Regions from separate parts of the Streptomyces sp. NPDC100445 genome, predicted to be linked through region 3. Evidence: riboswitches for the same ligand, from Rfam matches in the RefSeq annotation. Region 3 holds a riboswitch; each other region holds the start of a gene.
The links. A riboswitch is a leader RNA that binds a small molecule or an ion and turns the genes downstream of it on or off. The one in region 3 is predicted to bind thiamine pyrophosphate.
Positions count from the first base shown of each region.

Region 1: another riboswitch for thiamine pyrophosphate. It lies ahead of ACIQVT_RS26955 (thiamine ABC transporter substrate binding subunit); the one in region 3 lies ahead of thiO (glycine oxidase ThiO).
Region 2: another riboswitch for thiamine pyrophosphate. It lies ahead of thiC (phosphomethylpyrimidine synthase ThiC); the one in region 3 lies ahead of thiO (glycine oxidase ThiO).

Region 1 is NZ_JBIVZV010000012.1:216,846-223,915, reverse strand. It holds gene ACIQVT_RS26975 (LOG family protein) at 1-180, shown strand, start outside; gene ACIQVT_RS26970 (LAETG motif-containing sortase-dependent surface protein) at 346-1,065, shown strand; gene ACIQVT_RS26965 (ABC transporter ATP-binding protein) at 1,207-2,226, opposite strand; gene ACIQVT_RS26960 (ABC transporter permease) at 2,226-3,827, opposite strand; gene ACIQVT_RS26955 (thiamine ABC transporter substrate binding subunit) at 3,866-4,948, opposite strand; TPP riboswitch at 5,030-5,137, opposite strand; gene rlmN (23S rRNA (adenine(2503)-C(2))-methyltransferase RlmN) at 5,161-6,267, opposite strand; gene ACIQVT_RS26945 (hypothetical protein) at 6,349-6,975, opposite strand.
Region 2 is NZ_JBIVZV010000010.1:195,424-202,493, reverse strand. It holds gene ACIQVT_RS23765 (LacI family DNA-binding transcriptional regulator) at 1-1,005, shown strand, start outside; gene ACIQVT_RS23760 (metallophosphoesterase) at 1,293-2,372, shown strand; gene ACIQVT_RS23755 (hypothetical protein) at 2,562-3,431, shown strand; gene thiC (phosphomethylpyrimidine synthase ThiC) at 3,531-5,315, opposite strand; TPP riboswitch at 5,308-5,484, opposite strand; gene ACIQVT_RS23745 (YibE/F family protein) at 5,566-7,038, shown strand.
Region 3 is NZ_JBIVZV010000002.1:611,176-618,245, reverse strand. It holds gene ACIQVT_RS08160 (hypothetical protein) at 1-93, opposite strand, end outside; gene metF (methylenetetrahydrofolate reductase [NAD(P)H]) at 150-1,073, opposite strand; gene thiE (thiamine phosphate synthase) at 1,217-1,867, opposite strand; gene ACIQVT_RS08145 (Rv2175c family DNA-binding protein) at 1,953-2,318, opposite strand; gene ACIQVT_RS08140 (NAD(P)/FAD-dependent oxidoreductase) at 2,391-3,638, opposite strand; gene ACIQVT_RS08135 (hypothetical protein) at 3,670-4,020, opposite strand; TPP riboswitch at 4,073-4,184, shown strand; gene thiO (glycine oxidase ThiO) at 4,182-5,351, shown strand; gene thiS (sulfur carrier protein ThiS) at 5,348-5,560, shown strand; gene ACIQVT_RS08120 (thiazole synthase) at 5,564-6,358, shown strand; gene pknB (Stk1 family PASTA domain-containing Ser/Thr kinase) at 6,457-7,070, shown strand, end outside.

The DNA.
Region 1 (7,070 bases), on a different contig from region 3:
TACGAGTCGCGCGGGGAACCGACCCCGATGGTGCTCGTGGACCGGGCGCACTGGACGCGGGATCTGCCGACCTGGCCGTTGCTGGAGTCGTTGGCGCGGGGCCGGGCGATGGAGTCCCGTATCGCCCTCGTTGACCGGATCGAGCAGGCACCGGACGCCATCAAACGTCTGGGCGGTTAATAAGCGGGCAAAGTCAACGGCTGTTGGCCGTCCACGCGTTGACACCGCTCACGGGGCGCTTATAAACCTGTGAGCTCCTGGGGGTGCTGGGGCCTCGCCCCGTCGGTCGCCCCAACTCCCCCGCCACCCCCCGCGATTGCACTCTGTAAAGGACAAACGTTGTCCATGACTCGCCGTAGCGTACGCCGATCCGCGCGCGTTCTGGGTGTCGCCTCCGGGTCCGCGGCGCTGGTGCTGGGCCTGGCCGGTTCCGCACTCGCCTGCGACATCAAAGACTTCTCCGCCGAAGCCAGGTGCGACGGCGCGCAGGGCGTCATCGTCGTCACCGACTCGGACGCCTCCGCCACCGACGCCACCGTCGGTGTCTTCCTCGAGGGCGACGGCGGCGTCGAGACGAAGGTCGGCGAGCAGCCGGTCAAGGGCTCGAAGGAGGGCGCCCGGATATCGTTCTCCGAACAGTGGAAGCCGAACGCCACCTACCGCGTCCACGTCAAGGCCCGCAACGTCGACCGCGACATCAAGCCCGACCTGGTGACGCCGTCCACCGCCTGCCGGACCGAGAGCCGGCCGCCGAAGCAGACGGCCTCCGCGACGCCGAAGCCGATCCCCACGGTGTCGGCGACCGTGTCGGCGTCCGCCTCCGCCCCCGCGTCCGCCCCGCCCGGCTCGGCCACCCCGTCGCCGGCGCCGTCCCGATCCAGCTCCGCCCCGGCGGGCACGCCGGGCAACGCCCCGTCCCCGGCGGTCGGTGACTCCAACCTCGCCGAGACCGGTGCCGACTCCCACACCCCCCTGATCGTCGGTGTCGCGGCGGCCCTGGTGGTCGTCGGCGGCGGCGCGGTCTACGTCGGCACCCGCCGGCGCGGGGCGAAGCGCGGCGCCTGACACCGCCCGGCCCGCCCGCACCCCGGCCGTCCGCCGGCCCCGGTGCGGGCGGGCCGGGCGGCACGCCGTCGAGGGCGGGCCGGGGTGCGGGACGTCACCGGCCTCGGCCGGCTCACGCCCCGGCGCTCCCGCCCGACCGACTCAGCCGAGTACGACCGTCTCGGCCACGTCGAACTCCACCCCGACCGTGGCGCCCGGTTCCGGCGCGTCCCGCAGCGCGCAGGCCGCCTCCAGCCACGGGGCCCCCTCCGGCTGGAGGCGCACGGCCACATGGGTGCCCCGGAACGTGCGGGCGGTCACCGCGCACGGCAGACCCTGGTCGGCGGGGACCAGCCGGATCCCGGCGGGCCGGACCAGGACCGTGCGAGCGCCCTGCGCCGAGCCGTCGGGCACCGGCAGCTTCCCCCACGGGCTGTCCGCGACAGCGCCGGCGACGGTCACCCCGACCACGTTCTCGAAACCGAGGAAACGGGCCACGAACGCGTCGGCGGGCCGCTGCCACACCTCCAACGGCGTGCCCGACTGCGCGATCCGCCCGTCACGCATCACCACCACCCGGTCGGCCAGCGCGAACGCCTCCCCCTGGTCGTGGGTCACCGCGAGCACGGTCGTACCCAATCGCCCGAACAACTCCCGCAGTTCCACCACCAGCCGCTCCCGCAGCGAGCGGTCGAGCTGGCCCAGCGGCTCGTCCAGCATGAGCAGACGGGGCCGGGGCGCGAGGGCGCGGGCCAGCGCCACCCGCTGCTGCTCGCCGCCGGACAGGGCGGCCACGGCCCGCCGGGCGGCACCGGGCAGCCCGACCAGCTCCAGCAACTTCCCCACCTCGGCGTCCCGTTCGCCCTTGGCGACGCCGTGCATCCGCAGCCCGAACGCCACGTTCGCGCCCACGTCCCGCTGCGGGAAGAGCTGGTGGTCCTGGAACATGAGCCCCATCCCCCGCTTGTGCGCGGGGACCCGCGTCTGGTCGCGGCCGTCCAGCAGCACCCGTCCGGAGTCCAGGGGCTGGAGCCCCGCCACCGCCCGGAGCAGTGTCGACTTGCCGCTGCCGCTGGGCCCGAGCACACACACCACCTCGTGCTCGGCGACATCGAGGCCGACGGCGTCCAGCACGGCCCGCCCGCCGAGGCGCACGGTCGCGGCATCGAGGCTCAGCAGCATCAGAACTCCCCCGATCGGTCGGTGCGCAGGCGCTCCAGGACGAGCAGCGCGGCGGCGCACACCACCATGAGAATGGTCGAAAGGGCCATCGCCTGGCCGTAGTTGAGGTCTCCGGGCCGGCTCAGCAGGCGGGCCACCGCGACCGGGAGGGTGGGGTTGTCGGGCCGGGCGATGAACACGGTCGCACCGAACTCCCCGAGCGACACGGCGAACGCGAACCCGGCCGAGACCAGCAGGGCCCGCCGCACCAGCGGCAGGTCCACCTCCCGCCACACCCGCCACGGCGACGCCCCGAGCACGGCCGCCGCCTCCCGCAGCCGTCCGTCCACCGCGCGCAGCACGGGCAGCATGGTCCGTACGACGAAGGGGGCGCCCACCAGGGCCTGGGCGAGCGGCACCAGGATCCACGACTGGCGCAGGTCCAGCGGCGGCCGGTCCAGCGCGATCAGGAAACCGAAGCCGACGGTCACGGCGGAGACACCGAGCGGCAGCATCAGCAGCGCGTCGAAGCCCCGCACCAGCCGTCCCGCGTCCCGCCGGGCCAGCGCGGCGGCGGCGAGACCGCCGACCAGGACGGCGATGGCGGTGGCGGCGACCGCGTACTCCAGCGAGGTCCACACGGCGTGCAGCGGCGCCACCAGGAACGTACCGCCGTCGGCGTCGGTCAGCGCCCGGTAGTAGCCGAAACCGGGCGCGTCCAGGGAGCGGCGGACGAGCACGGCGAGCGGCAGCACCAGCAGCAGGGCGATCGTCAGGAGGACCCCGGTGAGCAGCGCCCACTGCCCGGCCCCGCGCGGCCGGCGGGCGGTCGCCTTCGGGTCGACCAGGCGCAGGGCGGTCTCCCGCCGCCGTACGGTCCGGGCGTGCACGGCGAGGATCGCGCCGACGGCGGCGAACTGGACGAGGGTGAGCACGGCGGCCGTGGACAGGTCGAAGACCTCGGAGGTCTGCCGGTAGATCTCCACCTCCAGGGTGGAGAAGGTGGGGCCGCCGAGGATCTGCACCACGCCGAACGAGGTGAAGGTGAACAGGAACACCATCAGCGCGGCGGCGGCCACGGCGGGCGCGAGCGCGGGCAGGGTGACCTGCCGCCACGCCCTCGCCGGTGAGGCGCCCAGCATCCGGGCGGTCTCCTCCTGGCGTGGGTCGAGCTGGGCCCAGAACCCGCCGACGGTACGGACGACGACCGCGTAGTTGAAGAAGACGTGGGCCAGCAGGATCGCCCACACCGTGGTGTCCAGCCGTACCCCCCACACCTGGTCGAGGAGCCCGTTGTGACCGAGCAGGGCGAGGAAGGCGCTGCCGGCGACCACGGTCGGGAGCACGAACGGGACGGTGACCACGGCCCGCAGCAGCTCCTTGCCCGGGAAACGCAGACGGGCGAAGACGTAGGCGGCGGGCAGCGCGAGCAGCAGGGTCAGCGCGGTGGAGGCCAGCGCCTGCCAGGTGGTGAACCACAGCACGTGGCGGATGTCGGGCTGGGTGACGACGTCCGCGATCCGGCCGAGCCGCCAGCCGCCGTCCGTCCTCAGGCCACGGGTGACGATCGCGACGACGGGCCAGGCGAAGAACGCGGCGAAGAACGCGACGGGCAGGGCCATCAGCCCGAACCGCGCCGCGTTCCCCCGCCGGGCCCGCGCTACCTCAGTACGAGTGACGTCCACGTCTTGACCCACTGGTCGCGGTGTGCGGCGATGCGGCCGGGAGCCATGGTCCGGGGGTCCTCGGCCTGCGGGCCGTACTTGCGGAAGTCCGGCGGCACCTGGGCGCCCTCGCGCACCGGGTAGACGAACATGTTCAGCGGCATGTCCTCCTGGAACTCCCTGCCGAGCAGGAAGTCGAGGAACGCCTTGCCGCCCTCGGGGTTGCGGGCGTGGTCCAGCAGGCCCGCGTACTCGGTCTGCCGGAAGCAGGTGCCGCTCGCCACGCCGGTCGGGGCGGTGGCGGGCCGCTTCTTGGCGTAGATCACCTCGGCGGGCGGCGACGACGCGTACGACACCACCAGCGGGCGGTCGCCACCGGCCTTCCTGCCCTGGGTGGAACCGGAGAACTCCTGGTCGTAGGCCTGCTCCCAGCCGTCGACGACCTTGACGCCGTTGGCCTTCAACTTCTTCCAGTAGCCCTGCCAGCCGTCGTCGCCGAACTGCGCGGCGCTGCCGAGGAGGAAGCCGAGGCCCGGCGAGGAGGTGGCCGCGTTCTCGGTGACGAGGAGGTTCTTGTACCGGGGGTCGGCCAGGTCGGCGAAGGACCGCGGCGGAGTCAGCCGGTGCGCGCTGAAGTAGGCCTTGTCGTAGTTGACGCAGATGTCGCCGGTGTCGATGGGCGTGACCCGGTGCCGGTCCTGGTCGACCCGGTACCGGGGCAGGACCGCGTCGGAGCCCTTGGGCCGGTACGGCTGGAACAGCCCGTTGTCCAGGGCGCGGGACAGCAGGGTGTTGTCGACGCCGAAGAGGACGTCGCCCTGCGGGTTGTCCTTGGTGAGGATCGCCTTGTTGACGGCCTGCCCGGCGTCGCCGTCCTCGAGGACCCTGACCCGGTACCCGGAGCGCTTCTCGAAGTCCTTCAGGACGTTCTTCGAGACGCTCCACGAGTCGTGGCTGACGAGGGTGACGGTCTTGGAGTCCGTGGACTTCGCGGTGTCCGACGACCCGCACCCGGTCAGCGCGGGCAGGGCGAGGAGGCCGAGCCCCGCCGCCACGGCCACGAGGGTCTTGTTGTGCACTGGATGTCCTCCTGGGGTGGGCCAGGAAGAGACGCGGCCCCGCCCGGACTCCCGCGGGGGAGGCCGGGCAGGGCACAACAGCTTGAGTGGTGACCGAACTTCCTACCCAGAATGACCTGGGCGAGGTTCAGAGGGTCTGCGGCCCGATTGCCGCACTCTCAGCGCTGTGGCGCTCCCCTGTCGGAATATGAAGATGTGTGTACGTGGTCAGATTACCGCTCGGTGGCCGCGAGCTGACCGCAGGCCCCGTCGATCTCCTGCCCACGGGTGTCCCGGACGGTCACCGGCACGCCGTGCGCGGCGATGGCCTCCACGAACGCCTTCTCGTCCTCCGGCCGGGAGGCCGTCCACTTGGAGCCCGGCGTCGGGTTGAGCGGGATGAGGTTGACGTGCACGGGCTTGCCCCGCAGCAGCCGGCCGAGCCGGTCACCGCGCCAGGCCTGGTCGTTGATGTCCCGGATCAGCGCGTACTCGATCGACAGCCGGCGGCCCGACCTCTCGGTGTACTCGAACCCGGCGTCCAACACCTCGCGCACCTTCCACCGCGTGTTCACGGGGACGAGGGTGTCGCGCAGCTCGTCGTCGGGGGCGTGCAGGGAGATCGCGAGCCGGCACTTGAAGCCCTCGTCGGAGAACCGGTGGATGGCCGGCACCAGCCCGACGGTGGAGACGGTGATCCCGCGCTGCGACAGGCCCAGCCCGTCCGGGGCGGGGTCGGTGAGCGCCCGGATCGCGCCGACGACCCGCTTGTAGTTGGCGAGCGGCTCGCCCATGCCCATGAAGACGATGTTGGACAGCCGCGCCGGTCCGCCCGGCACCTCCCCGTCCCGCAGCGCCCGCATCCCGTCCACGATCTGGTGCACGATCTCGGCGGTCGACAGGTTCCGGTCCAGGCCGGCCTGCCCGGTGGCGCAGAACGGGCAGTTCATCCCGCACCCGGCCTGCGAGCTGATGCACATGGTGACCCGGTCCGGGTACCGCATCAGCACGGACTCGACCAGCGTGCCGTCGAACAGCCGCCACAGCGTCTTGCGCGTGGTCCCCTGGTCGGTCGACAGGTGCCGGACGACCGTCATCAGCTCCGGCAGCAGCGCCTCGCGCAGCTTGTCGCGCGACCCGGCGGGGATGTCCGTCCACTGCTCGGGGTCGTGCGCGTACCGCGCGAAGTAGTGCTGCGCGAGCTGCTTGGCACGGAACGGCTTCTCACCGATCTCGGCCACCGCGTCCTTGCGCTCGGCGGGCGTGAGGTCGGCGAGATGCCGCGGCGGCTTCTTGGCTCCGCGCGGCGCGACAAAGGTGAGTTCTCCGGGTGCAGGCATAACACGTCCAGTGTCGCAGATCATCACCGGGACCCCGGGCGGAAGCGGGGGTGGGGGTGGTCACCCCCACGCCACTGACCGTCACTCCATCGGCACGGGAGCGACCGGAAGCTGTTCCTTGTAGGGCCAGGTGAAGGTGCGGTCGGGTTCCAGGTGGGCGTCCCCCCAGTGGATGGCATGGATGCCGTTCTCGGCGTCGGCCGTGAAGAACACACAGACCAGCCTGGTGGAAGCGCCCAGCTCCTCGAACGCCTCGTGCAGCCCCAGGTACTCCTCGGTCGCCAAGTCCTCACCGACGTCGAACAGGCCCTCCGGTGGCTGCGGGCCGTGCGCCCGAAGGAGCCGGTGTCGAGTGGGTGACGCGTTGGCGGGGAGCCGCGCTCGGTCGAGAGGCCTCGACCGGTCCGCGTACCGGAAAGGAAAGAGTGCGTGATCGTTGATCACCGCATACTCGTACCCGCGCAGGTCGCGCACGGCTTCCCCCAGCTCACGCGCGGTCTCCGCCAGGTTCTCGCGCACCAACCCCGCAAGGGCGACACCGTACGGGCTCCGCTTCTTCAGCCACGCGGAAAGGTGCGCGGCATGCGCCTTCCCGTGCGCCTCGGCCAGTTGCACCGGAACCGCAGCGGCGAGCGCGCCGGCATGCCGCCCGAACCGCTCGACGGCCCAGGCGGACGGCCCCACCGGATAACCACCCGACACCGACATGCAGTACTCCCCTCCCCCCAGGTACCGCCTCTCAATGTGTGACACGTACACGAAGGGCACACAAGGGGGCGATCTGGCCAGGTGAGTGCCGCGCA
Region 2 (7,070 bases), on a different contig from region 3:
ATCACGACCGTCTCCGACGCCCTCAACGGCAAGGGCAGACTGCCGGACGCCACCCGCCGCCACGTCCGCGAGGTCGCCGACCGGCTGGGCTACCGGCCCTCGGCCGCCGCCCGCACCCTCCGTACCGGCAAGTCCGGCCTGATCGGGCTGACCGTGACGACGTACGGGGATGAACCTTTCACCTTCACGGAGTTCGCCTACTTCGCCGAGATGGCGCGGGCCGCGACCTCGGCCGCGCTCGCCCGCGGCTACGCCCTCGTCATCCTGCCCGCGACCTCCCGCCACGACGTCTGGTCCAACGTGGCCCTCGACGGCACGATCGTCATCGACCCCTCCGACCAGGATCCGGTGGTCAGCGAACTGGTGCGGCAGGGGCTGCCCGTCGTCTCCGACGGCCGCCCGGCCGGCACGCTCCCCGTCACCGCCTGGGTCGACAACGACCACGCCGCCGCCGTGCTCGACATCCTGGACCACCTCGCCGCCTCCGGGGCACGCCGCATCGGCCTGCTCACGGGCACCTCGACGGACACGTACACCCACCTGTCGACCTCCGCCTACCTGCACTGGTGCGAACGGGTCGGCCAGGAACCCGTCTACGAGGCCTACCCCGCGCACGACCCGTGCGCCGGCACCGTCGCCGCCGACCGGCTGCTCGCCCGCCCCGACCGCCCCGACGCCGTCTACGGCCTGTTCGACCCCAACGGCACCGACCTGCTCGCCGCCGCCCGCCGCTACGGGCTCCGGGTCCCCGAGGACCTGCTGGTCGTGTGCTGTAGCGAGTCGACGGTGTACGCCGGCACCGAGCCGCCCATCACCACGCTCTCCCTGAAACCGCGCCGCATCGGCACGGCGGTGGTGCAACTGCTCATCGACGCCATCGAGGGCGTCCAGGGCGATCGTCCGGTCGAGCAGGTGATACCGACCGAGCTGATCGTGCGCACCTCGTCCCAGCGACGCCCGCCGCGCACGACGGTCAGTCCCCCCCGTACGCCGGACGACACGTGACACCCGGGCACCGGCACCGAGGCACACGGGGCCCGGCACGTCCCGGCACGAGCGGGGCCGGGGCGGCGAACGCGCGGCCGGCCGGTACCCCGGGCACCCGACGGCCTACCGAACACCTGCCCAAAGGGGGCGAAAGCCGCGGCGAACCGGAGTCTTGTTCCGATTCACCACCCCTGGGTCATCACATGGCGCTACGCGCATTCCTATGATGGGCCCACGACACCGTGGACCGCTGCGACCAGGCAGTCCGAAGCGGTGCAGCTGCGGCGCGATGGTGGAGGGGTCTGATGACTCAGGGGGCCGGTCAGGGACCCGAGATGGAGCGGACGGCGACGCTACGCGACTTCCGGGTACCCGCGTACGTCCACGAGACCGGTCCGTACGTCCACGCCGTCCACCCGGGCGACGTGGAACCGCACGCCGACGAGGTGTACCCGGAGGGGTACACCCCCACCCAGCGCGACCTGCCCGTCATCGGTCCCGGTGACACCCTCCAGGTCCCCGTCGAGCCGGCTCCCGCCGCCCCGGCACCACAGCCCGCCTCCGGTCCCGGACCGCTCTACGTCGTCGGTGACGTCCACGGTTACCTCGACGAACTGATGACCGCGCTCCGGGCGCAGGGCCTGGTCGACGCGGCGGGCCAGTGGTCCGCCGGCACCTCCCGGCTGTGGTTCCTCGGCGACTTCACCGACCGCGGCCCCGACGGGATCGGCGTCATCGACCTCGTCATGCGGCTGTCCGCCGAGGCCGCCGCCGCCGGTGGCTACTGCAAGGCACTCATGGGCAACCACGAGCTGCTGCTCCTCGGCGCCAAACGGTTCGGCGACACCCCCGTCAACTCCGGTGCGGGCACCGCCACCTTCCAGGCGGCCTGGCTGCTCAACGGCGGCCAAAAGACCGACATGGACCGCCTCCAGGACCACCACCTCCAGTGGATGGCCCGCCTCGACGCCGTCGAGGAGGTCGACGGCTATCTGCTCATCCACTCCGACACCACCGCCTACCTCGACTACGGCGACTCCATCGAGGCGGTCAACGACACCATCCGCGAGGCCCTGACCCGCAACGACGCCGACGAGGTCTGGGACCTGTTCCGCAAGTTCACCAAGCGCTTCTCCTTCCGTGACGAGGGCGGCGCCGACGCCGTCCGCTCGCTCCTCGGTACGTACGGAGGCACCCGGGTGGTTCACGGACACAGCCCGATTCCCTACCTCCTCGGCGAGGTCGGTTCCGAGGACGGCGAGGAGGGCACGGGCCCGTCCGTCGAAGGACCCCACGTCTACGCCGACGGCCTCGCCATCGCCATGGACGGCGGAGTCACCATGGCCGGCAAGCTGCTGGTCCAGCAACTGCCCCTGGAACGCTGACCGTTACCGGCACACCCCGTCGCGCGCGTCATCCGGCCGCATAACCGCAGGCCGGAATGCAATTTCCGGCAACCCCTGTCACCGCGCGCCGTACCGGCTCTACCATCGGCTTATCCGTAGCAGGCTCCCCTCCGTTTCTGCCCGACGGCTCGCCGGCGTGCGAGCCCCAGCCCTACGGAGCACCGGGGGATGCACATGAACAGCGTTCCGCAGCACCTTCTGAGCGAGGACCGCCAGGACTTCGAGCGGCTCCTCGACGAGGCGCTGCGCTCCGCACCCGACCGGCCGGACCTGGCCGCCGTGGGTCAGCGGCTCAATCCCGAACAACTGCGCACCATGGCCCGGAACGCCGGCGCCCTGATCACCGCGGCCGCGGCGGCCGAGTACCAGCACTACGTCGAGGTCCGCGACGAACTGCGGCACCCGGCACTGTCCGCACAGCCCGCCACCGGCAGCCCCGGCGCCGCGGAGGCCGGCCCGGACACCACGGACCTCGCCGCCGCCCTCGGGGAGGCCGCCGACAGCACCGGCGCGGGTGCCGTCGCCGTCATCGCCGTCCTCGCTCCCCTCCTCTCCGGAACCGCAGCCGTCCTCTTCCTGCTCGTCGGCTACATCCTGAAGGCGCTGGACCCCGGGCACGCCTTCGCCCGGACCATGCTCACCACCGGCTGGGTGTTCGGCGCGCTGACGGCGGCCGGGATACTCGTCGCCGCCGTCGGGCTGCTGCTCACCGCCCTGCGCAACAGCACCTCGGCGGAGGCCCGCGCCCAGAAGGCGGCGCACGAGGAACTGGTCAGAGCCAGAGAGGCCTGGCAGAAGGCGCTGCTGGAGCGCGGCATCCTGCCGTTCCTGCGGGAGGCGCTCCGCGACCCGGGTCCGCCCGCCGTCCGCCGCACCACCCCACCCGCGCCGACGACCGGCCGCATCCCGCGTCTGGGCTACGACCGTCCCGGCTTCAGCAGTCCCGGGGACGAAGGCACCGCGACCGGCCGCCCGAGCTTCACCAGTCCCGACTACACGAGCCCGGACTACGGCGGTCCGGAGCACCAGCCCGACTGACCGCACCCGCGGCGGTCCCGGCCGGGCCGGCCGGCCGGAGCCCGCCGCGCCGGCCGTCCCGTCACGGGCCCGGCACGCGCGGCGGGTTCACCGCACCTGTCAGTCGGCGATCGGCAGGTACACCCGGTTGCCCGCCGCCGCGAACTCCTGCGACTTCCGGGCCATGCCCTGCTCGATCTCGGCCCGGTCGCCTCCGTGCTCACGCCGGATGTCCTGCGAGATCTTCATGCTGCAGAACTTCGGCCCGCACATGGAGCAGAAGTGGGCCGTCTTGGCGGGTTCCGCGGGCAGCGTCTCGTCGTGGAACTCCCGTGCCGTGTCCGGGTCCAGGGCCAGGTTGAACTGGTCCTCCCACCGGAACTCGAAGCGGGCGTCCGACAGCGCGTCGTCCCACTCCTGGGCACCCGGATGCCCCTTGGCCAGGTCGGCCGCGTGCGCGGCGATCTTGTAGGTGATGACGCCGGTCTTGACGTCGTCCCGGTTGGGCAGGCCCAGGTGCTCCTTGGGCGTCACGTAGCAGAGCATCGCCGTACCCCACCAGGCGATCATCGCGGCACCGATGCCGGAGGTGATGTGGTCGTACGCCGGCGCGATGTCCGTGGTCAGCGGGCCGAGCGTGTAGAACGGCGCTTCATCGCAGATCTCCTGCTGAAGGTCGATGTTCTCCTTGATCTTGTGCATCGGGACGTGCCCGGGGCCCTCGATCATCGTCTGTACGTCAAAGCGCCTGGCGACGCGGTTGAGTTCCCCGAGCGTCCGCAGTTCCGCGAACTGCGCCTCGTCGTTGGCGTCCGCGATCGAACCGGGCCTGAGCCCGTCCCCGAGCGAGTACGTGACGTCGTAGGCGGCGAGGATCTCGCACAGCTCCTCGAAGTTCTCGTACAGGAACGACTCCTTGTGGTGGGCCAGGCACCACGCGGCCATGATCGATCCGCCGCGCGAGACGATGCCCGTCTTGCGGTTGGCGGTGAGCGGGACGTACGGCAGCCGGACGCCCGCGTGGACGGTCATATAGTCCACGCCCTGCTCGGCCTGCTCGATGACGGTGTCCTTGTAGATCTCCCAGGTCAGTTCCTCGGCCTTGCCGTCCACCTTCTCCAAGGCCTGGTAGAGCGGCACCGTGCCGATGGGGACGGGGGAGTTGCGCAGCACCCACTCGCGTGTGGTGTGGATGTTGCGGCCGGTGGAGAGGTCCATGACCGTGTCGGCACCCCAGCGGGTCGCCCAGGTCATCTTCTCGACCTCCTCCTCGATGGAGGACGTCACCGCGGAGTTGCCGATGTTGGCGTTCACCTTGACCAGGAACCGCTTGCCGATGATCATCGGCTCGATCTCCGGGTGGTTGACGTTGGCCGGCAGCACGGCTCGGCCCGCCGCAATCTCCTCCCGGACCACCTCGGGGGAGACGTTCTCCCGGAGGGCCACGAACTCCATCTCCGGTGTGATCTCGCCCCGTCGGGCGTACGCGAGTTGGGTCACCGGGCGGCCGCTGCGTCCCCGCCGCGGCTGGCGGGGACGGCCGGGGAAGACCGCGTCCAGATTGCGCAGCCCGCCCCGCGGCGAGGTGTGCTTGAGCCCGTCGTCCTCGGGGCGTACGGGACGGCCCGCGTACTCCTCGGTGTCACCGCGGCCGATGATCCAGTTCTCCCGCAGCGGTGACAACCCCCTGCGGACGTCCGTGTCGGCGAGCGGATCGGTGTACGGGCCCGACGTGTCGTACAGCGTGACCGACTCCCCGTTGGTGAGGTGCACCTGACGGACCGGCACGCGCAGGTCGGGGCGCGAACCCTCGACGTACGCCTTGTGCCAGCCGATGGACTTCCCGGCCTCGTCGGACTTGTCGTCCCGAACGGAGGCAGGCGTGCGTGCGTCCTTGTTGGTCATCAGACCTACTCCCTACGCCGGCATTACCCGGTAACAGGTTCGGCGGTCGACGCAGCGGATCCCGTATGCCGATGTTCTGGGTGGAACCTGGGTGTTCCACGTGAAACATCGCGTCTACGGAGGTCAGCGCCCTCTCAGCCCGGTGCTCCGAGCTCCCGCGTGTGCAAAAGGTGTCTCCACGCTAGCGGCATGGAGGGCGCGGTGAACAGTAGGCCCCCGCGCTTGTTGCGATGATCGGGCGGTGACCAGGATGCAGCAGTATCCCCACCAGCCGTCCGATCCGCCCCGCCGCGACGCCGCGGAACCGGCCGACGGGCACGGCGACGGGATCGGTGAGGGCGGCCATCCCACGCACGTGCACGACAGGGGCGCCGGTGAGGGCGGCCACCTCACGCACGCGAGGGGCAGCGACGGAGGCGGCCATCACGGCCACGCGCACGGACACGGCCCGGCCGCACCGGTCTCCCGGCATCTGCGGAAGGTCATCGCCGCGATCCTGGTTCCGTTCACCGTGGCGGTCGTGGTGGGCCTGGTGGTGCTGTGGCCCGACGGAGCCCCGTCCCACACCCGCACCGGCGTCGGCTTCGACCGGCAGACGCAGCAGGCCACGGTCACCCGCGTCAGCGAGGTCGACTGCGCCTCGGTGAACGCGTCCGGCGCCGCACCGCCCGGCGCCCCTGCCACGGGTGGCGGCGCTTCCGCGGAAAAGGGAGCCGGCAGAACCTGCGTCAAGGCCACCGTGCGGGTCGACACCGGCGGGGACAAGGGCCGTACGTTCACCGAGATCGTGCAGCCGGACCAGACCCGGCAACTGCACCAGGGCGAGAAGGTCGTCGTCGCCTACGAGCCCTCGGCACCGAGGAACCTCCAGTACTCGGTGACCGATGTGAACCGGGGCTTCCCCATGGCGCTGCTCGCGGGGATTTTCGCCGTCGCCGTCGTGGTGGTCGGCCGGCTGCGCGGGGTCATGGCACTGGTCGCCCTGGCGGTGAGCTTCCTGGTGCTGACCCTGTTCATCCTGCCCGCCATCCTCCAGGGCTCCGACCCCCTGGTGGTCGCCGTGGTGGGAGCGAGCGCCATCATGCTGATCGCGCTGTACATGTGCCACGGCCTGTCGGCCCGCACGTCGGTGGCGGTGCTCGGCACGCTGGTCTCCCTGGCGCTGATCGGCCTGCTCGGCTCGATCTTCATCGGCTGGTCCGCGCTGACCGGCAACACGGACGACGACACCGGTCTGATCCACGGCCTGTATCCGTCGATAGACATGAGCGGTCTGCTGCTGGCCGGCGTCATCATCGGCTCGCTCGGTGTCCTGGACGACGTGACGGTGACGCAGACGTCGGCCGTCTGGGAACTGCACGAGGCGAACCCGGCGATGGGCCGGCGCGGACTGTACCGGGCGGCCATCCGCATCGGCCGCGATCACATCGCCTCCGTGGTCAACACCCTGGTCCTCGCCTACGCCGGTGCCGCGCTGCCGCTGCTGCTGCTGTTCTCGATCGCCCGGAGCAGCGTGGGGACCGTGGCCAACAGCGAGTTGGTGGCCACGGAGATCGTGCGCACGCTCGTGGGGTCGATCGGCCTGGTCGCCTCGGTGCCGGTCACCACCCTGCTGGCCGCGCTGGTGGTCTCGGCCGACCGGCCGGAACCGGCCGCCGCGGCGACTGCCGGAGCGCGTCCCGGACCGACGCGCGGCGGCCGGGGCCGGCGCCGGAAGCGGTGAAACGCCGCGGTCCGTCGGGAGCCGGCGGTCCG
Region 3 (7,070 bases):
CCAGCGCAGGCGTGCCTTGTATTGCAGCAGTACCTCGCCGAGCAGCCACAGTGCGACGCCGCCGAACGCGATGTAGAGGACCGTCCAGCCCATGTACGCCCCTCTCCCAGTGGCCGTTCCGCAGTGTGACGTACGGCGGTGCGACCGGTCTAGGCCTGCGGGGGGTGGTGCAGGCCCAGGTTCTCGTAGATTTCCAGGGTCGCCGTGGAGTTGTTGAGCGTGATGAAGTGCAGTCCGGGCACTCCCTCGGCCAGCAGCCGTGCGCAGAACTCCGTGGCGAAGTCGATACCGATGGAGCGTACCGCCGCCGGATCGTCCTTCGCTGTGAGGATCCGCTCTTTCAGGGCATTCGGGAAAATCGCGTTGCTGAGACCGGGCAACCGTTCCAGCATCCTCACACTGGTGACGGGCAGGACCTCGGGGATCACGGGGGTGTCGCAGCCCGCCGCCACCACCCGGTCGCGCAGCCGCAGGTAGGACTCGGGCTGGAAGAACATCTGTGTGATGGCGTAGTCGGCGCCCGCGCGGCACTTGTCCACGAAGTGCGCGACGTCGGTGTCCCAGTCCACGGAGCGCGGATGCATCTCCGGGAACGCGGCGACGCCCACGCAGAAGTCGCCCGACTCCTTGATGAGCCGGACGAGTTCGGCGGCGTAGGTCAGGCCGCGGGGGTGCGGCACCCAGTCGCCCATGGGGTCGCCGGGCGGGTCGCCGCGCACGGCGAGCATGTTGCGGATGCCGGCGTCGGCGTACTGGCCGATGATGTTGCGCAGTTCGGCGACGGAGTGGTCGACGGCGGTGAGGTGGGCGACCGGGGTCAGCGTGGTGTCGGCGACGATCTGCTGGGTCTCCCTGACCGTGCCCGCGCGGGTGGAACCGCCGGCGCCGTAGGTCACGGAGACGAAGTCGGGGGCGACCGCCTCGACCCGCCGCAGCGCGCTCCACAGGTTCCGCTCGCCCTTGGGGGTCTTCGGCGCCGAGAACTCGAACGAGTAGACCGTCTTGCCGGTGGCGATCATGTCCCGCACGGTACGTGCGCGGTCGGTGCGGGTGGACGCGGTTCCGAGGGCCATACCCGCAGGTTAACCAGGGGTGGGCGGTCCCCCAACCGGTCAGCGGGTATTCGTCTGAAATATCCGCCTCCTGTCCAGCAGGTGGACAGCCCACGGCCACCGGACCGGAGGACGGGCACCGGACCCCGCCACCGGTCCCCGGGCTAGCGGACCTCGCGCAGCCGCTCGGCGAACTCGGCGGCGGCGGCCTTCGGGTCGCTCGCCTCGGTGAGGGCGCGGACCACGACGACCCGGCGGGCGCCCGCCTCCAGCACCTGGTCCAGGTTGGTGAGGTCGATGCCGCCGATGGCGAACCACGGGCGGTCGGTGGCCAGGGCGGCCGTGTGGCGGACCAGGTCCAGGCCGGGGGCGTGCCGGTCGGGCTTGGTGGGGGTGGGCCAGCAGGGGCCGGTGCAGAAGTAGTCCACGCCCGGCTGGGACGCCGCGGCGGTCGCCTCGGCCGGGGAGTGCGTGGAGCGGCCGATCAGCACGCCGTCGCCGAGGATCGCGCGGGCGGCCGGGACCGGCAGATCGCCCTGCCCGAGGTGCAGCACGTCCGCGCGGGCGGCGTGGGCGACGTCCGCGCGGTCGTTGACCGCGAGGAGCCTGCCGTGCCGGGCGCAGGCGTCGGCGAGGACCCGGAGGTGTTCCAGCTCCTCGGCGGCCTCCATGCCCTTGTCGCGCAGCTGCACGACGTCGACGCCGCCGGCCAGGACCGCGTCGAGGAACTCCGGCAGGTCGCCCTGGCGCCTGCGGGCGTCCGTGCACAGGTACAGCCGGGCGTCGGCGAGCGCCGCGCGGGCGGTGTCGGACATGGGTGGGTCCCCCCGTGGTCGGTGTGGACGGCGGTCCGGGTGGCGTGCGGGCGGGCCCGCGACGCCACCCCCGGTGCGGGCCGCCTCAGACGGCGAGCGCCTGGGCGCGGCGCTTCACCTCCGTGCCGCGATTCTCGCTCAGGGCCTGCGCGGGCGTGCCGGGCAGGGTCGGGTCAGGGGTGAAGAGCCACTCGATCATCTCTTCGTCGGTGAAGCCGTCGTCCCGCAGGAGCGTCAGGGTTCCGGTCAGGCCCTTGGTGATCTTGTCCCCGTCGATGAAGGCGGCGGGGACGTACAGCGCCCTGTTCTCACCTCGGCGTACGGCGATGAACTGGCCGTCCTTCACCATCTGCCGGACACGCGTCACCTCGACACCGAACATCTCGGCGATGTCGGGCAGGGTGAGCCAGGCGGGGACGAGAGCTTCGATCTTTGCGTCAATCTCGGTCACAGGACAAGCCTGCCATCCCCCACCGACAGTCGGAAGCCGGGTGGGTCCACCTGGGAGGACGCGCCGGGCCGGTCAGTCGGCGCCGGCGTCCTTCAGGGGGCGGCCCGGGTCGGCCAGGGCCCGGGCGTCCATCCGCCGGCCCGCCTCGATCAGCCGGCGGCCCTGCGCCAGGTCCCGCGGGCGGCCGACCGCCAGCACGGCCACCAGGCGGTCCTCGCGCAGCCAGCACACCGTCCACGCCGGTCCCGCCGGGTCACCGCGCCGGACCATGCGGTCGGCGGCGGCGTGGTGGCCGGCGTGCTGCACGAACCGGCCGAACTGCTCGGACCAGAAGTAGGGCACCGGGTCGTAGGTCTCCGGGGTCTCGCCGAGGTGGCCGGCGGCGAGGATGTTCGCGGCGACCGTGCGCGGGCCCTGGAGGGCGTTGTCCCAGTGGTGGACGAGCAGCCGTTCACCGTAGCGGGCGGAGGGGAAGGAGGCGCAGTCGCCGACGGCGTACACGTCCGGCAGGGAGGTGCGCAGGTGGGCGTCGGCGAGGACCTCGCCGTGCGCGCCCAGCTCGATGCCGGAGCCGGCCAGCCAGCCGGTGGCGGGGCGGGCGCCGATGCCGACGACGACGGCGCCGGCGGGCAGCCGGGTGCCGTCGGCGAGCACCACCGCGCCGGGCTCGACGCGCTCCACGCGCGCGTCGGTGCGCAGGTCGACGCCCGCGTCGGCGTACCAGGCGGCCATCGGCGCGGCGACCTCGGCGGGCAGGGCGCCGGCCAGCGGCCGGTCCGCGGCCTCGACGACGGTGACGGCGCACCCCGCCTCACGGGCGGCGGTGGCGAACTCGGCGCCGATCCAGCCGGCGCCGACGACCACGACGTCGTCCTGCCGGGCGAGGACGGGCCGCAGCCGTTCGGCGTCGTCCAGGGTGCGCAGCAGGTGCACGCCGGGCAGGCCCTGGGTGCCGGGCAGGGTGACCGGTTCGGCGCCGGTGGCGAGGACCAGGACGTCGTAGGGCACCGGGCCGGCGGCGGTGTCCAGTTCGTGGTCGGCGGGGCGCAGGCCGCGCACCTCGCGGCCCAGGCGCAGTTCGACGCCGAGGGAGGCGAAGTCCACGTCGAAGGCGGAGCCCTCCACCTTGCCGAGCAGCACCGCCTTCGACAGCGGCGGCCGGTCGTACGGCTGGTGGGCCTCGGCGCCGAGGACGGTCACCGTGCCCTTGAAGCCCTGTTCCCGCAGGGCGACCGCGGTCTGGACCCCGGCCATGCCCGCGCCGACGACCACCACGCGCGGTTCCCGCGGCGTGCCCTCTCCCACTGTCTGCTCGCTCACCCGGTCACCATAGTCACTGACGTTCCGTCAGTCAGGGGGCGGGCTCGGTGACCTGTTCCACAACGCTGGTGCCGGAGCCGGGGCGGGACTCCCACTCCCAGGTCTCCTCCAGCCGCAGCCGCCCGTCGGGCAGCTCCACGACCGTGGACACGCAGTGCCCGGAGGCGGTCGTCCCGTCGGTCCTCAGCTGCACGTACCGAAAGTCCAGGCGGTCGCCCTCGCGGGTGCCGACCAGGTGGCCGCGCACGACGTCGCCGCCCGCGTAGTCGGCCCAGACGGCGCCGTCGTCCTCGTGGTAGGCGAACCGGGTGCGGGTGCCCACCTGACCCGGCGCCTGGTCGGAGACGGGGGCGAGGAACAGTCCGTCGAGCGAGCGGGTCACGGCCGAGGGCTCCCTTACGGGGGTCGAGCGGGCGGGCTAGGGTGGCCACCGTACAAGCACTCGCGGGAGCCCGGACGCACCGGGCTGAGAGGGAGGCTCGCGGCCTCCGACCGTACGAACCTGATCCGGGTCATGCCGGCGAAGGGAGGGGCTGGACGCCCATGTCGTCACGTACGTCAGACGTCCTCGTCATCGGGGGCGGGATCATCGGCCTGGTCACGGCCTGGCGGGTCGCGCAGCGCGGCCTCTCCGCGGCCGTGGTGGACCCCGAACCGGGGGGCGGGGCCGCCGGGGTGGCGGCCGGGATGCTGGCCGCGGTCACCGAACTGCACTACGGCGAGGAAATGTTGCTCGCCCTCAACCTGGAGTCGGCCCGCCGCTACCCGGAGTTCGTGGCCGAGCTGACCGAGCTGACCGGTCTCGGCACCGGCTACCGGCGCTGCGGCACCCTGGCCGTCGCCCTCGACGCCGACGACCGCGCCCACCTGCGGGACCTGCACGCGTTGCAGCGGCGGTCGGGGCTCGCCTCGGAGTGGCTGTCCGGGCGGGAGTGCCGGCGCCTGGAGCCGATGCTGGCGCCCGGGGTGCGCGGCGGCCTGCGAGTGGACGGCGACCACCAGGTCGACCCGCGGCGGCTGGCGGCGGCCCTGGTGGCGGCGTGCGAGCGGGCCGGCGTGGTGTTCCATCGCGCGTGGGCCGAACGGCTGGACGTGGTGGGGGGCCGGGCCGCCGGGGTGACCACGGCGGACGGGACCGGGCTGGGCGCCGGCCGGGTGGTCCTCGCGGCGGGGAGCCTGAGCGGGCGGCTCGCGGGCGTGCCGGAGGAGCTGCGGCCGCCGGTCCGGCCGGTCAAGGGGCAGGTGCTGCGGCTGACCGTGCCGCCCCGATTCGCCCCGTTCCTCAGCCGTACCGTGCGGGCGGTGGTGCGCGGCAGCCAGGTCTACCTGGTGCCCCGGGAGAACGGCGAGCTGGTCGTCGGCGCCACCAGCGAGGAGCTGGGCTGGGACACCACGGTCACGGCGGGCGGCGTGTACGAGCTGCTGCGCGACGCCCACGAGCTGGTCCCCGGCATCACCGAGCTGCCGCTCACCGAGACCCGGGCCGGGCTGCGGCCCGCCTCCCCCGACAACGCGCCGCTGCTCGGCCCGTCGGGCCTGGACGGGCTGCTGCTCGCCACCGGGCACCACCGCAACGGGGTGCTGCTCACGCCGGTGACCGGGGACGTGCTGGCGCACACCCTGGTCACCGGGGAGCTTCCCCCCGAGGCACGTCCGTTCACCCCGCGGCGGTTCGCCGCCGCACCCGTGGAACAGCTGGAGCAGCCCGCATGAGCGCTTGCGTCACCATCTCCGTCAACGGCGAACCCCGCCGCGTCGACCCGGGCACCGCGCTGGACGCCCTGGTGGAGTCCCTCACCGCGGCGCCGCGCGGGGTGGCCGCCGCCGTCAACGAGACCGTCGTCCCGCGCACGCGGTGGGCGGCGACCGCCCTCGCCGAGGGCGACCGGGTCGAGGTCCTCACCGCCGTGCAGGGGGGCTGAGCGATGGCCGACGACCCCCTGGTCCTCGGTGGGCTGACCCTGTCGTCCCGGCTGATCATGGGCACCGGCGGGGCGCCCAGCCTGGACGTGCTGGAGCGTTCGCTGGTCGCCTCCGGCACGGAGCTGACCACGGTCGCGATGCGCCGGGTGGACCCGGCCGCGCACGGCTCGGTGCTGTCCGTGCTGGAGCGGCTCGGCATCCGGGTGCTGCCGAACACGGCGGGCTGCTTCACCGCCGGGGAGGCCGTGCTGACCGCCCGGCTGGCCCGGGAGGCGCTGGGCACGGACCTGGTCAAGCTGGAGGTCATCGCCGACGAGCGAACCCTCCTGCCGGACCCGGTGGAGCTGCTGGAGGCCGCGGAGACGCTGGTCGACGACGGGTTCACGGTGCTGCCGTACACCAACGACGATCCGGTCCTCGCGCGGAAGCTGGAGGACACCGGCTGCGCGGCGGTGATGCCGCTGGGCTCGCCGATCGGGTCGGGACTGGGCATCCGCAACCCGCACAACTTCCAGCTGATCGTGGAGCACGCGCGTGTGCCGGTGATCCTGGACGCGGGGGCCGGCACGGCGTCCGACGCGGCCCTCGCGATGGAGCTGGGCTGCGCCGGGGTGATGCTGGCGTCCGCGGTGACCCGGGCGCAGGAGCCGGAGCTGATGGCCGCGGCGATGAAGCACGCCGTGGAGGCGGGCCGGCTGGCGCGGCGGGCGGGGCGGATCCCGCGACGCCACTTCGCGGAGGCCTCCTCCCCGGCCGCCGGCCTCGCCCGTCTGGACCCCGAGCGGCCCGCCTTCTGAGGCGGCCGACCGGGTGACGGTCACAGCTCTGCTGCATTCCGCCGCCCGGGGCACCGGGGCCGGGAACGGCGCCGGTGGGTCCTCGTAGACTCCTTCGCGTGGATACGACCCTTCAGGACCCCCTCGTCGGCCGGCTGCTCGACGGCCGCTACCGCGTCGACGCGCGGGTCGCGGCCGGCGGGATGGCCACGGTCTACCGGGCCCTGGACACCCGCCTGGACCGCGTCCTCGCGCTGAAGGTGATGCACCCGTCGCTCGCGGTGGACGGGTCCTTCGTGGACCGGTTCATCCGGGAGGCGAAGTCCGTCGCCCGGCTGGACCACCCGAACGTGGTGCAGGTCTTCGACCAGGGCACGGACGGGTCGTACGTGTACCTGGCGATGGAGTACGTCGCCGGTTGCACCCTGCGGGACGTGCTGCGCGAGCGGGGCGCGGTGCAGCCGCGGGCCGCGCTGGACGTGCTGGAGCCGGTGCTGGCCGCGCTCGGCGCCGCGCACCTGGCCGGGTTCGTGCACCGGGACATGAAGCCGGAGAACGTGCTGATAGGGGACGACGGCCGGGTCAAGGTGGCCGACTTCGGGCTGGTGCGCTCCGTGGACACGGTGACCAGCACGACGGGCGCCGTCCTCGGGACCGTCTCCTATCTCGCCCCCGAGCAGATCGAGCAGGGCACCGCCGACCCGCGCGTCGACGTGTACGCGTGCGGTGTGGT